DNA from 2 places in the Streptomyces sp. NPDC048671 genome. Region 2 is predicted to be linked to the other one. Evidence: riboswitches for the same ligand, from Rfam matches in the RefSeq annotation. Region 2 holds a riboswitch; the other holds the start of a gene.
The links. A riboswitch is a leader RNA that binds a small molecule or an ion and turns the genes downstream of it on or off. The one in region 2 is predicted to bind S-adenosylmethionine.
Positions count from the first base shown of each region.

Region 1: it holds a riboswitch for S-adenosylmethionine, as region 2 does, so the genes downstream of both, ACZ6S6_RS10235 (amino acid ABC transporter permease) here and thrC (threonine synthase) in region 2, are expected to answer to the same signal.

Region 1 covers NZ_JBVJHB010000004.1:287,109-294,410, reverse strand. The annotation lists gene ACZ6S6_RS10255 (IclR family transcriptional regulator) at 1-28, opposite strand, end outside; gene ACZ6S6_RS10250 (VOC family protein) at 314-670, shown strand; gene ACZ6S6_RS10245 (ATP-binding cassette domain-containing protein) at 938-3,322, shown strand; gene ACZ6S6_RS10240 (glutathione S-transferase C-terminal domain-containing protein) at 3,444-4,127, opposite strand; SAM riboswitch class IV at 4,537-4,682, opposite strand; SAM riboswitch class IV at 4,803-4,910, shown strand; gene ACZ6S6_RS10235 (amino acid ABC transporter permease) at 5,286-6,290, shown strand; gene ACZ6S6_RS10230 (amino acid ABC transporter ATP-binding protein) at 6,287-7,102, shown strand; gene ACZ6S6_RS10225 (ABC transporter substrate-binding protein) at 7,231-7,302, shown strand, end outside.
Region 2 covers NZ_JBVJHB010000010.1:186,474-193,775, forward strand. The annotation lists gene otsB (trehalose-phosphatase) at 1-661, shown strand, start outside; gene ACZ6S6_RS21775 (alpha,alpha-trehalose-phosphate synthase (UDP-forming)) at 638-2,032, opposite strand; gene ACZ6S6_RS21780 (glucosyl-3-phosphoglycerate synthase) at 2,090-3,040, opposite strand; SAM riboswitch class I at 3,194-3,320, shown strand; gene thrC (threonine synthase) at 3,338-4,651, shown strand; gene ACZ6S6_RS21790 (MoaD/ThiS family protein) at 4,767-5,045, shown strand; gene ACZ6S6_RS21795 (cold-shock protein) at 5,481-5,687, shown strand; gene groL (chaperonin GroEL) at 6,004-7,302, shown strand, end outside.

The DNA.
Region 1 (7,302 bases), on a different contig from region 2:
TGAGCTCGGGGCCGGCCTCGTCACCCATGCCCATAAGCATGGACCCGGTGCCGGAAGGCGGCAATACGTCCTGTGTACGGCCCTGACCTGGGGTGTCCGAAGCGATGAAGGGGGCTCGCGCGCTCCGGGACGGCTGACCGGAACGATCAGGAATGGAGAAGCGCGGTCAACGGGCCGCGGCTAGCGTGATTGCCAGGCACCGGGCGTCCGGACGCCGAGCGCCGGCCGCGACCGCCGATTCCGCGGCCTCGCCGCCGGCTCGGCGTTACCGTCCGCACCGGGCCGATATGACCCACGAACCACAGGAGCGACCATGACCAGCTCGACCACCCAGGGAATCAAGACCGTGCTGCACCCCGTGTCCGACCTGGCGGCGGCCAAGGCGGTGTACACGGCCCTGCTCGGTGTACAGCCGCAGGCCGACGAGTCCTACTACGTGGGTTTCGAGGCCGGGGGCCAGCACATCGGGCTGGTGCCGGCCGGGGGACAGCAGGGCATGACCTCACCCGTTGCTTACTGGCACGTGCCGGACATCGAGGCGAAGCTGGCCGAGGTCACCGCCGCGGGCGCCACCGTGAAGGATCCCGCGCACGATGTCGGCGGCGGACGCCTGGTGGCCACCGTCACCGACCCCGACGGCAACGTCCTCGGGCTGCTTCAGGACAGCTGAGACCCGACCCGAACCGACGGTCGGATGCCCACGGTGTTCATGACCGCGGGCGAACGCGTGACAGGGGGCCGCCGGGCGGGCCTGCGGCCGTCGCGCCACTCCGGACGGCACCGACGACCGGACGGGCAGGCGGACCGTTGCCACGGCCGCCCCGACGAAGTAGAACCGTGCGTACCGCCCTCGGCCGCTCGGATCGAGCCGGACGACGCCGACGGGGACCGCGATCACGGTCCCGGCCGGCAGAGACAGATGGAGAAAACGATAAACATGGCCACCAGGACGGACGCGCGGTCGCCCGCGCCGCACGCAGCCGACATCCACGACGTGATCCGCGTGCACGGCGCGCGCGTGAACAATCTCAAGGACGTCAGCATCGAGATCCCGAAGCGGCGGCTCACGGTCTTCACCGGTGTTTCCGGCTCGGGAAAGACCTCACTGGTGTTCAACACGATCGCCGCGGAGTCGCAGCGGCTGATCAACGAGACCTACAGCGCCTTCGTGCAGGGCTTCATGCCGACGCTGGCACGGCCCGAGGTCGACGTCCTGGACGGGCTGACCACCGCGATCATCGTCGACCAGCAGAAGCTGGGCGCCGATCCGCGCTCCACGGTCGGCACGGCGACCGACGCCAACGCGATGCTGCGGATCCTCTTCAGCCGGGTCGGGAAGCCGCACATCGGCCCGCCCAGCGCGTACGCCTTCAACGTCCCCTCGGTCCGGGCGAGCGGCGCCATCACCGTCGAACGGGGTGCGAAGAAGGCGGTGAAGGCCACCTTCAACCGCACGGGCGGCATGTGTACGCGCTGCGAGGGCCGGGGCAGCGTCTCCGACATCGACCTCACCCAGCTCTACGACGACTCCAAGTCGCTCGCGGAGGGTGCCTTCACCATCCCCGGCTGGAAGTCGGACAGCTTCTGGACCGTCCGGGTCTACGCCGAATCGGGGCTGCTCGACCCGGACAAGCCGATCCGCAAGTACACCAAGAAGGAGATGCAGGACTTCCTCTACCGGGAGCCGACCAAGGTCAAGGTCGAAGGTGTGAACCTCACCTACGAGGGCCTCATCCCCAAGATCCAGAAGTCGTTCCTGTCCAAGGACAAGGAAGCGCTGCAACCGCACATCCGGGCGTTCGTGGAGCGGGCGGTCACCTTCACCACCTGCCCCGAGTGCGAGGGCACCCGGCTCAGCGAGGGCGCCAGGTCCTCGAAGATCAAGCGGATCAACATCGCCGACGCCTGCGCGATGCAGACCAGCGATCTGGCCGCCTGGGTCCGGGGCCTCGACGAACCCTCGGTGGCACCGCTGCTCACCGCGCTGGGGCAGACCCTCGACTCGTTCGTGGAGATCGGACTCGGCTACCTCGCGCTCGACCGGCCGTCGGGAACGCTGTCGGGGGGCGAGGCGCAGCGCGTCAAGATGATCCGGCACCTCGGGTCCTCGCTCACCGACACCACCTATGTCTTCGACGAGCCCACCGCGGGCCTGCACCCCCACGACATCCAGCGGATGAACAACCTGCTGCTGCGCCTGCGGGACAAGGGCAACACGGTGCTCGTCGTGGAGCACAAGCCGGAGACGATCGCGATCGCCGACCACATCGTCGACCTGGGCCCCGGCGCCGGAACCGCGGGCGGAACCGTCTGCTTCGAGGGCACCGTCGAGGGGCTGCGGGCCGGGGACACCGTCACAGGCCGCCATTTCGACGACCGGGCGACCCTCAAGGACACCCTGCGCAAGCCCACCGGCGCGCTGGAGATCCGCGGCGCGAAGGCGAACAACCTGCGCGGCGTCGACGTCGACATCCCGCTCGGGGTCCTCGCCGTCGTCACCGGGGTCGCCGGTTCCGGCAAGAGCTCGCTGATCCACGGCTCGGTCTCGGGCCTGGACGGGGTGGTGTCGATCGATCAGGGCGCGATCCGCGGCTCGCGACGGAGCAACCCCGCGACGTACACCGGGCTGCTCGACCCGATCCGCAAGGCGTTCGCCAGGGCCAACGACGTGAAGCCGGCGCTGTTCAGCGCCAACTCCGAGGGCGCCTGCCCCGGTTGCAACGGCGCAGGCGTCATCTACAGCGACCTTGCGATGATGGCGGGTGTCTCCACCGTCTGCGAGGAGTGCGAGGGGAAGCGGTTCCAGGCCTCGGTGCTCGAATACCACCTCGGTGGCCGCGACATCAGCGAGGTGCTCGCGATGTCGGTGACCGAGGCCGAGGAGTTCTTCGGCGACGGCAAGGCCCACAATCCGGCCGCGCACCGCGTCCTGGGCAGGCTCGCCGATGTCGGGCTCGGCTACCTCAGCATCGGCCAGCCGCTGACCACCCTGTCCGGCGGTGAGCGGCAACGGCTCAAGCTGGCGACGCACATGGGCGAGAAGGGCGGCATCTACATCCTCGACGAACCGACCACCGGCCTCCACCTCGCTGACGTCGAGCAACTGCTCGGCCTGCTCGACCGGCTCGTGGACTCCGGCAAGTCGGTCATCGTGATCGAGCACCACCAGGCGGTCATGGCGCACGCCGACTGGATCGTCGACCTCGGCCCCGGCGCCGGCCACGACGGCGGCAGGCTCGTCTTCGAGGGCACGCCCGCCGACCTCGTCGCCGACCGCTCCACCCTCACCGGCGAGCACCTCGCGGCCTACGTCGGCGCCTGAGGGAGGCGTTGCCCGAGGTGCTGACCAGTACGTTGCGTTGAACGAGGCGCGACCGGGGCCTTGAACGAGGGGCCGACCGCGGCGTTGACCGGGGCCCTCGCCGGGGCCCCGGTACGTCCGGCTACGCGGGCCGGCGGCCGTCGTCCTGCTCCGGCGTGTCGGGGAAGGCGGGATGGTCGCGGAGGCGGCTCACGTACTCCCGGAGCCGGGGACGGTCGCCCAGGGTGGCCGGGCCGAGACGGACGAGCGCCACCCACAGGTCCACATCCGCGGCCGTCAGTTCCTCGCCCAGTACGTGGGGCCGCAGGGCGAGGCGGTGATTCAGCAGGTCCAGCGCCGCCGATCGCTCCGAGGGCGCGGCGGCCGGGGTGACGTCCCGGTCCAGCAGGTCACGGAGGGCGTCGATGTCCGCGGTGAGGTCCGGCGGGCGCAGAGCGGAGGGGCAGGCCTCGTCATGGCCGGACAGCAGGCCCGCGAGGTCGCGCAGGATGTCCGGGGTGTGGTTGCTGACGATGCGTCCGCTCCACCGGTCGCACAGCGCGGGCGCCGTCAGCGGTCCGTCGTAGTGGTGCATCGTGGCCTCGTAAGCGCTGCGCAGTGAGGCGAACGCGGCCGGTGTCTCGGCGGGGTGCCCCAGGAGTGTGGTGGCGACCGAGTCCTTGAGGCCGAGCAGGCCGAGAGTGATCGAGACGCGGAGCGAGCGCGGACAACTCGCCGACAGGAAAAGCTCGTAGCGGTGCGGTGCCGGGTAGAAGCCGCCGGCCAGACCGACGCCGATACGGCTGTGGATACGGGAGGGCTGCACGGCAGCCGCGAGACGAAGGGGCGCGGCGCACGGAACCGGCCCGGAGGAAATCGCGCCGCACGTGAGCGAGTTGCCCGTGCCTGAACTGCGCGAACCGGAGCTGCGTGAAGTGGGCTTACGTGAACTGGAACTGCGCGAAGCTGTCTCGGGCATGACTCTCCTATGGGAATCCCGGTGGGAATCCCTGCGGGAACGAGGAAGCCACCGCCGCCTTGTGGGCACCAGCGGCCGGATGTGGACTGACTGCGCTCTCGTACCGGTCCGGACTGGATCGAGCGGTCCGGTACGCGTCCGGAGTTTTCCGGGCTAGTAAGCGCTGGAGACACGCAGCAGATCGATGTGCAGGCGCCTCGTCAAGCCGTTCCTGGACAATTCCCACCGGTTCCGACTTCGGGGCTCGCGAGACGCGAGGCCACGCTTGTCCCGCCGCACCGGCGGGACCCGGTCGTCACCCGGGGCACCCCGTCGCGGTGGAAGGGTTGCCTGCCAGCGGGCCGGGGCCGATAACCACCTGAGCAGGGGAATCCCGCACAGGAGGCGCTGACAATCGTGACCGTCCATGTCAGTTTCGGTGCGCCACGTGACGCCGTCAAGAAGGCCGGACGGGCCGTCTCGCCTGGTGGTCACCGGCGTTGACAATTCCTTTCGGGCCGTGCCTAACTTGCGGCGCGGAACGGTCGTGAGCGTCGGCGGGAACCCACGGTGTGCCGGCCGGCAGCCCTCGTACAGCGGTGGGGTGCCCAGGTTCGGACCGGACCGGATGACGTTCGGCAGACGTGTAGGCCCCACGGGGCGGAATGGTGACGGTGAGAGCGATGGACGCAGCTGAGGGGATGGCTGCCTGGCGGTCCCGCGGCCGCGTCCTGCTGCTGTGCGCTGACCGCTCCGTCGACCTGCAGCGCGTCAACAGCGCGCTGTGTACGGTCGCTTCTCGCATTCTCTGTCAAGCCTGACGGCTTTTCGGGCCTCTTCCTTCTGAGCCCCAGCCTTCCGGGCCTCTGTCCTGCGAGTTCCTGACGTCCACCGCTGTCGCGGTGTGCCCTCTCCCCGCCCGGCCCCCGTCCCGTGCCGTGTGCCGCGTCGCGCCGATTCGTCCCCGATCGGTGCGGCGACGCCGCTGTCCGCGGTCCGGGCTGCCCGAATCCGCTGGAGCCCTCCGTGAGTGAATCTCCTGGCATCGCTGTGTCCTCCGGATCAGCGCCGCCCGCCGAGGCGGTCCCCCGCCGCCACCCGCCCGCCGCATCGAAGCCCCTGGCGGCGCAGCGGGTCCTTCCCCTCCTGCGTCCCGGCCGCTGGATCATCACAGCCGTCGTGCTCGTGCTGGTCGCCCAGATCGTCCACGGCCTGGTGACCAATCCCTTCTACCAGTGGGACCGGTTCTCGTACTGGTTCCTGCGGCCCACGATCCTCGAAGGCCTGCTCATCACCCTCGAAGTCGCCGTGTACAGCGCTGCTCTGGGGCTGCTCGGCGGTGTGCTGCTGGCACTGGCCAGGCTCTCGCCGAGCCCGGTGCTGCGCGCGGTCAGCTGGGTCTACACCTGGCTGTTCCGATCGGTGCCGCTGATCGTGGTCCTGCTGTTCCTCTACAACTTCAGCGCGCTCTACCGCACGCTGAGCCTCGGAGTGCCGTTCGGCCCGGCGTTCTTCACCTTCGACGAGTCCCGCCTCGCCACCGACATGGTCGTCGCCGTCATCGGTCTGAGCCTCAATGAGGCGGCGTACGCCTCCGAAGTGGTCCGCGGCGGCATCCTCTCCGTCGACCAGGGCCAGCACGAGGCGGCCTCGGCCCTCGGCCTCCCGAAGCGCTACCAGTTTGCGAAGATCGTCTTTCCGCAGGCCCTGCGCTCCATCACCCCGAACTACGTCAACCAGCTGATCGGCCTGATCAAGGGCACCTCGCTGGTCTTCTACGTCTCGCTGCTCGACCTGTTCGGCTCCGTGCAGAGCATGGGCAGCACCTACCCCGGCGACATCGTGCCGCTGCTGCTGGTGGCCACCGCCTGGTACCTGATTCTCACCAGCGTCGTGTCCGTCATCCAGTTCTACGTCGAGCGGCACTACTCACGGGGCGCGCTGCGCACCCTGCCGCCGACCCCGTTGCAGAAGCTGCGGACCGGCCTCGGTGATCTGCGGGCCCGGGTCCGGAAGGAGACGGCGATATGAGCGCCGAGGCGACCGAGCAGACCGAGGCGGCCAACGGGGTGCTCGCGGTACGTCCCGCCGCGGTCGAGGTGCACGACGTGCACAAGTGGTACGGATCCCAACGCGTCCTGGAAGGCGTGACGCTGACCGTGCGACCCGGCGAGGTCACGGTTGTCCTGGGGCCGTCCGGCTCCGGCAAATCCACGCTCCTGCGGGTGATCAACCACCTGGAGAAGCCCGAGATCGGCCATGTCAGCCTGAACGGCGAGCTGATCGGCGTACGCAGGCACCGCGGTCGCCTCAAGGAGCTGAGCGAGCGGGCCATCCTGGCGCAGCGCGGCCGGATCGGGTTCGTCTTCCAGAACTTCAATCTCTTCCCGCACCTGACCGTGCTGGACAACGTGGCCGCGGCTCCGGTGGCGACCGGAAAGCTCACCAGGCCCGAGGCGCGGGAACTGGCCCGCGGCCTCCTCGCCCGCGTGGGGCTCGCGGACCGGACCGCCGCCTACCCCCGGCAGCTGTCCGGCGGGCAGCAACAGCGCGTGGCCATCGCCCGCGCCCTCGCCCTGCGGCCCGGGGTCATCCTCTTCGACGAGCCGACGTCCGCGCTCGACCCCGAGCTGGTCGGCGAGGTGCTGGCCGTGATCAAGGACCTGGCCGGCAGCGGAACGACCCTCCTGGTCGTCACGCACGAGATCGGGTTCGCCCGTGAGGTCGCCGACCGGGTCGTCTTCATGGACGCGGGCCAAATCGTCGAACAGGGCCCGCCCGAGCAGCTGCTGGACCACCCGCAGCACGCGCGGACCAGGGACTTCCTGAGCAAGGTGCTCTGATCCCGTCACCTCTGATCCCGTCACCTCTGACCCCATCACCTCTGACCCCATCACTCCTTATCCCGGCACCCACTCCACGGCGCGCCCCCGCCCGTACGCCCTCACCGCACCCGACAAGGACAGCCACCATGCGCACCCTCACCCCCTCCATCGGCCTCCGCAGCAGATTCCTCCGCGGCGTCACCGCCTCCGCGGCCGTC
Region 2 (7,302 bases):
CCCGCAGGTCGCGTCGGTCGCCGTGATCACCGGCCGCCCGGCCGGCGTCGCGGTCCGCTACGGCGGCTTCGCCGGGGTCGCGGGCCTCGACCACCTCGTCGTCCTCGGCCACTACGGCGCCGAACGCTGGGACGCCGTCTCCGGCACCGTCCGCGCCCCCGCCCCGCACCCCGGCGTCGCCGCCGTGCGGGCCGAACTCCCGGGCGTACTGGACAGGTTCGACTCCTGGCGCGGTACCTGGATAGAGGAGAAGGGGCAGGCGCTCGCCGTCCACACCCGCCGCGCCGAGGACCCGCAGGCCGCGTTCGAGGCCCTGCGCGGCCCCCTCGGCGAGCTCGCCGCCCGGCACGGGCTGATCGTCGAACCGGGCCGTCTGGTCCTGGAGTTGCGCCCCTCGGGCATGGACAAGGGCGTCGCCCTGACGCAGTACGTGCGTGAGACGGGCGCCGAGTCCGTGCTGTACGCGGGCGACGACCTGGGCGACCTGGCCGCCTACGCCGCCGTGGAGAAGCTCCGCGCCGAGGGCCCCGACGGCACCCCCGGCCTGCTGATCTGCAGCGGCGAGGCGGAGGTGCCCGAACTCGCCCAGCGCGCGGACCTGTTGCTGCCGGGGCCGGGAGCCGTCGTCGAGTTCCTGTCAGTCCTGGCGCAGCGCCTCTAGCTGCTCCAGGAACCACTGCTGCGGCGGCAGCGCGGTGGCCGCCGCAGCCAGCCGCTCCGTGCGCGCCGCGCGCTCGTCGTCCTCCATCGTCAGCGCCTCGTGCAGCGCGTCGGCGGTGGCGGACACGTCGTACGGGTTCACCGTGATCGCGTCGTCGCCCAGCTCCTCGTACGCCCCCGCCTCCCGCGACAGCACCAGCGCGCAGCCGTGGTCGGAGACGACCGGGACCTCCTTGGCGACCAGGTTCATCCCGTCCCGGATGGGGTTGATGAGCGCCACGTCGGCCAGCCGGTACGCGGCGAGGGAGCGTGCGAAGTCGTCCTTGACGTGGAGCACGACCGGGGTCCAGTCAGCTGTGCCGTGCGCCGCGTTGATGCCGTCGGCGACGCGCTGCACCTCGGCCGTGTACTCCCGGTAGACCGCGAGGTCCTGCCGCGAGGGGTAGGCGAACGCGATGTGGACGACCCGGCCGCGCCATTCGGGCCGCTCGTCGAGCAGGGCGCGGTAGGCGAGCATCCCGCGGACGATGTTCTTGGACAGCTCCGTACGGTCCACCCGCACGATCGTCTTCCGGCCGGGGCCCACCTGTTCGCGCAGCGCCGCCATCCGCTCGTCGACGTCCGCCTCGTGCGCGCGGCGGCGCAGGAAGTCCGCGTCGGCGCCGAGCCCGTGCACGCCGATGCGGGTGCGGCCGGTGCCGCCCAGGATCTCCGTGCAGCAGCCGATGAAGGCGTCCGCCCAGCGGCGGGTCAGGAAGGCCGCCCGGTCGGCGCCGAGGATGCCGCGCAGCACCTGCTCGGCGATGTCGTCGGGCAGCATCCGGAAGTAGTCGACGGGCGCCCACGGGGTGTGCGAGAAGTGGCCGATCCGCAGGTCGGGGCGGAGTTCGCGGAGCATTCCGGGCACCAGCACCAGGTGGTAGTCCTGCACCAGGACCGCCGCGCCCTCGCCCGCCTCCTCGGCGAGCGCCTCCGCGAAGGCCCGGTTGTAGGTCTCGAAGGAGGCCCACTGCCGGCGGAACTCCGCGTCGAAGACGGGTTCCAGGGGGGTCTGGTAGAGCAGGTGGTGGACGAACCAGAGCACCGAGTTCGCGATCCCGTTGTACGCGTCGGCGTGCACGTCCGCGTCGATGTCGAGCATCCGTACGCCCGGCTCGCCGACCCCGCGGCGCACCGCCTCGCGGTCGCCGTCACCGAGTGCGGCGCAGACCCACACCTTGTCGTCCACCGCGCTCAGCCCGGAGACGAGTCCGCCCCCGCCCCGTTTCGCGTCGAGTGAGCCGTCCTCGCGGAGCGCGTACGAGACCGGACCTCGGTTGGACGCGACGAGTACCTGGGCGGCGGCGGGCTGGGGGACGTGCTCGGAGACCATGCTGCGGAATCTAGCCCGATCCCGAACCGTCCAAACGTGCGTGCGGCGGTGCTCCGGTCACGCCGCGCGGCGCGAGACGTACTCCTCGATCTCGCGCATCGGCGGCCGCTCCTCGGTGTCCACCGGGTACGTGTGCGGGACGAAGCCGTGCTCGCCGCGCTCGAACTGGGTCAGCGAGGGGCGGACCAGATGCCCTCGGGAGAGCCGCAGCTGAGCGGTCCGGTAGATGGCCGCCGCCATCCGGCCGAGCGCCTGGCCGTCCTGGTGGCGGTGTTTCCTGACGCCGACGTCGACCTGCCCGAGCGCGTCCAGGCCGACCGTGTGCAGGGCGTCGACGAGCAGCCCCAGCTCCACTCCGTAACCGACCGGGAACGGCAGCTGTTCGAGCAGGGAGCGGCGCACGGCGTACTCGCCGCCCAGCGGCTGGACGAAGCCGGCCAGTCGCGGCCAGTGCAGATTGAGCAGCGGCCGTGCCACCAGTTCGGTGACCCGCCCGCCCTGGCCTGCGGTGTCCCCGAGGGGGCGGTCGTACATCGCCTTGACGAACTGCACCGAGGGGTCGGTCAGCAGCGGGCCGACGATGCCGGAGACGAAGTCGGCCGAGAAGTCCTTCAGGTCCGCGTCGATGAAGCAGACGATGTCACCACTGGTCACCAGGAGTGACCGCCAGAGCACCTCGCCCTTGCCGGGGACGGCCGGGACGCGGGGCAGGATCGCGTCCCGGTGGATCACCCGGGCGCCCGCCCGGCGGGCGACCTCGGCGGTGGCGTCCGTGGAGCCGGAGTCGATCACCACGAGTTCGTCGACCAGCCGGACCTTCTCCATGAGCTCGCGCCGGATCACCCGGACGATGTCCCCGACCGTCGCCGCCTCGTTGAGCGCAGGCAGGACGACACTCACGCTCCCGCGGCGCGGGTCGCCGTCCCTGGCGGCCAGGAGCTGCTCCAGCGGGCGGTCGGCGGAGGACCAGGAACGCCTGGTCAGCCAGCCTTCGACCTCTTCCAGCACGGTCGATACTCCCTGTATGTGATCCATCTCGCGGTTCGGACGACTATCTCAACAGTCCGGTGCTTCGGTTACAGTCTTGAACAACGCAGATGGCCGTGGCATGCCGGGGTCCATCCGCTGATAAACGCCTGGATCCATGGTCCAGTGCCACAGCGCTCATCCAGAGGGACAGAGGGAACGGCCCGTTGAAGTCCCGGCAACCATCCAGCCGACCGCGAGGTCAGGTGGGGAAGGTGCCAATTCCGTCTTGTGGCGAAATGCGTCACGAGGAAGATGAGGAGAAAGGGCCTCGCCATCATGGCTGTTCAGACTGTTGCAGCAAACACCGAATCCTCCGTTGATCTTGGTCCCGCCGCGGCGCTTTCCTGCCGCGAGTGCGGAGAGCGATTCGAGCTCGGCCCCCTTTTCGCCTGTGCGACCTGTTTCGGGCCGCTCGAAGTGGCGTACGACCTGCCGAGCGGCTCCCCGGACGAGCTGAAGAAGCGCATCGAGGCCGGCCCCGACAACATCTGGCGTTACGCGCCGCTGCTGCCGGTCCCCGCCGATGTCGCGGACAAGCCCAACCTCAACCCCGGCTTCACCAAGCTGGTCAAGGCCGACAACCTCGCCCGTGAGCTGGGCGTCACCGGCGGCTTGTACGTCAAGGACGACTCCGGCAACCCGACGCACTCCTTCAAGGACCGTGTCGTCGCGATCGCCGTCGAGGCCGCCCGCGCCTTCGGTTTCACCACGCTCTCCTGCTCCTCCACCGGCAACCTCGCCGGTGCGGTGGGCGCCGCCGCAGCCCGCGCCGGCCTGCGGTCCTGCGTGTTCATCCCGCACGACCTGGAGCAGGGCAAGGTCGTCATGGCCGCGGTGTACGGCGGTGAGCTGGTCGGTATCGAGGGCAACTACGACGACGTCAACCGCTTCTGCTCGGAGCTCATCGGCGACCCGCTCGGCGAGGGCTGGGGCTTCGTCAACGTCAACCTCCGGCCGTACTACGGCGAGGGCTCCAAGACGCTCGCGTACGAGATCTGCGAGCAGCTCGGCTGGCGGCTGCCCGACCAGATCGTCATCCCGATCGCGTCCGGCTCGCAGCTCACGAAGATCGACAAGGGCCTCCAGGAGCTGATCAGGCTCGGTCTGGTCGAGGACAAGCCGTACCGGATCTTCGGTGCCCAGGCCGAGGGCTGTTCCCCGGTCTCCACCGCCTTCAAGGCCGGTCACGACGTCGTGCGGCCGCAGAAGCCGAACACGATCGCCAAGTCCCTGGCGATCGGCAACCCGGCCGACGGCCCGTACGTCCTGGACATCGCCCGCCGTACCGGCGGCGCCGTCGAGGACGTCAACGACGAGCAGGTCGTCGACGCGATCAAGCTGCTGGCGCGCACCGAGGGCATCTTCGCCGAGACCGCGGGCGGGGTGACGGTCGGTGTGACGAAGAAGCTGATCGAGGCCGGTCTGCTCGACCCGTCGCTCACCACCGTCGTCCTGAACACCGGTGACGGCCTCAAGACGCTGGACGCGGTGGCCGCCACCTCGCAGGCGACGGCGACGATCCGCCCCAGCCTGGACGCCTTCCGCGCCGCCGGCCTCGGCACCGGCGGAGAGGCCGCCGGCGCCAGCTGACGGGCCACCGGCACCAGCTGACAGGCCCGCCGGCACCAGCTGACAGGCCGTCGGCAGCAGTTGAGAGGCTGCCGGCAGCCTCCGACCATCCGTGACTCCAGGAAGGGCACCCACCATGAGCGTCAAGGTCCGTATCCCCACCATCCTCCGCACCTACACGGGCGGCCAGGCCGAGGTCCCGGCCGAGGGCGCGACCCTCTCCCAGGTCATCGAGTCCCTGGAGAAGAACCACCCGGGCATCGCCGCCCGCGTGCTGGACGACCAGGGCAAGCTCCGCCGCTTCGTGAACGTGTACGTCAACGACGACGACGTGCGCTTCGAGGGCGGCCTGGAAGCGGTCACCCCGGACGGCGCGGGCGTCTCGATCATCCCGGCCGTCGCCGGCGGCTGCTGACCCCCGGGACCCGAGTGGTCCCGCTCCACCGCGTCACCGGAATCGCCCCCTCTGCGACAGAAGCGGAGGGGGCGATTCTGTATGGTTGAGCGCGGTAGAGTGTGGGAAGCCCCCTCTGCTGCCCGTGCCCCCCCCGCATATGTGAATGCGCCCGGCCACGACAAGATGCAGCCAAAGTAACTGAACTTCTTGCGCCATAAGTCGCCTTTGCCTGGCCCGACTTGCCCTGGAATCTCATGAGTTACTCATATTCGGGCGATCGGCGCTGCCCAGAATTCTCGTCCGATTGACCTGTTGCAGAGGGCAGTTGGGCAGATACATTCGGCCGCGGTCGACGCGTTCCGGCGCACGCACCCTCTCCTGACGGAGGGTGAGTTCTGACCCGGGCCCGCGAAGTGCGGTCCTGTGCAAGGGCCAGTAATAGGGGAGTTAGGCATGGCTCAGGGCACCGTCAAGTGGTTCAACGCGGAGAAGGGGTACGGCTTCATCGCGGTCGACGGTGGTGCGGATGTTTTCGTCCACTACAGCGCGATCCAGATGGACGGATACCGCACCCTCGAAGAGGGTCAGCGAGTTGAATTCGAAATCTCGCAGGGCCAGAAGGGGCCGCAGGCGGACATGGTCAAGCTCGCTGTCGGCTGAGCTCGGCACGGTCGGCCAACGACACTACTCACGCACGGAGGGCCCGTACCCCCTGGGGTACGGGCCCTCCGTGCGTCCGGAACCCCTCCGCAAGCGTCGGCCGGTTGTCCACACTCCGGAGGGGGACGCTTGCACTCTCGGGGGTCGAGTGCTAATCATTGGGCTTAGCACTCTCCGGGTGAGAGTGACAGAAACTTGGACCGGGCCGGTGAGGCCCGCAGGTCTGTCGGGGCAAGGAACCGGCAGGCGGCAGGCCGTCCGTCGCGGGCGCCACTCGGTCCGGAGAATCCACCCCTGTCCGGGAGGACCACTTCATATGGCCAAGATCATCGCGTTCGACGAGGAGGCCCGGCGCGGTCTTGAGCGCGGCATGAACCAGCTCGCCGACGCCGTCAAGGTCACCCTCGGCCCCAAGGGCCGCAACGTCGTCCTTGAGAAGAAGTGGGGCGCCCCCACGATCACCAACGATGGTGTTTCCATCGCCAAGGAGATCGAGCTGGAGGACCCGTACGAGAAGATCGGTGCGGAGCTGGTCAAGGAGGTCGCCAAGAAGACGGACGACGTCGCCGGCGACGGTACGACCACCGCCACCGTTCTCGCTCAGGCGCTCGTCCGCGAGGGCCTTCGCAACGTGGCCGCGGGTGCGAACCCGATGGCTCTCAAGCGGGGCATCGAGAAGGCCGTCGAGGCCGTCTCCGCCGCCCTCCTGGAGCAGGCCAAGGACGTGGAGACCAAGGAGCAGATCGCTTCGACCGCCTCCATCTCCGCCGCTGACACCCAGATCGGCGAGCTCATCGCCGAGGCCATGGACAAGGTCGGCAAGGAAGGCGTCATCACCGTCGAGGAGTCCCAGACCTTCGGGCTGGAGCTTGAGCTCACCGAGGGTATGCGCTTCGACAAGGGCTACATCTCGGCGTACTTCGCCACGGACATGGAGCGCATGGAGTCGTCCCTGGACGACCCGTACATCCTGATCGTGAACTCGAAGATCAGCAACGTGAAGGACCTCCTTCCGCTGCTGGAGAAGGTCATGCAGTCCGGCAAGCCGCTGCTGATCATCGCCGAGGACGTCGAGGGCGAGGCCCTGTCGACCCTGGTCGTCAACAAGATCCGTGGCACCTTCAAGTCCGTCGCCGTCAAGGCTCCGGGCTTCGGTGACCGCCGCAAGGCCATGCTCGGCGACATCGCCATCCTCACCGGTGGCACCGTCATCTCCGAGGAGGTCGGCCTCAAGCTGGAGAACGCCGGTCTCGACCTGCTCGGCCGTGCCCGCAAGGTCGTCATCACCAAGGACGAGACGACGATCGTCGACGGCTCCGGTGACAGCGACCAGGTTCAGGGTCGCGTCAACCAGATCCGTGCCGAGATCGAGAACTCCGACTCGGACTACGACCGCGAGAAGCTCCAGGAGCGCCTCGCGAAGCTGGCCGGCGGCGTGGCCGTCATCAAGGCCGGTGCCGCGACCGAGGTCGAGCTCAAGGAGCGCAAGCACCGCATCGAGGACGCGGTGCGCAACGCCAAGGCCGCCGTCGAGGAGGGCATCGTCGCCGGTGGTGGCGTGGCTCTGCTCCAGGCCTCGGCCGTCTTCGAGAAGCTGGAGCTCTCGGGTGACGAG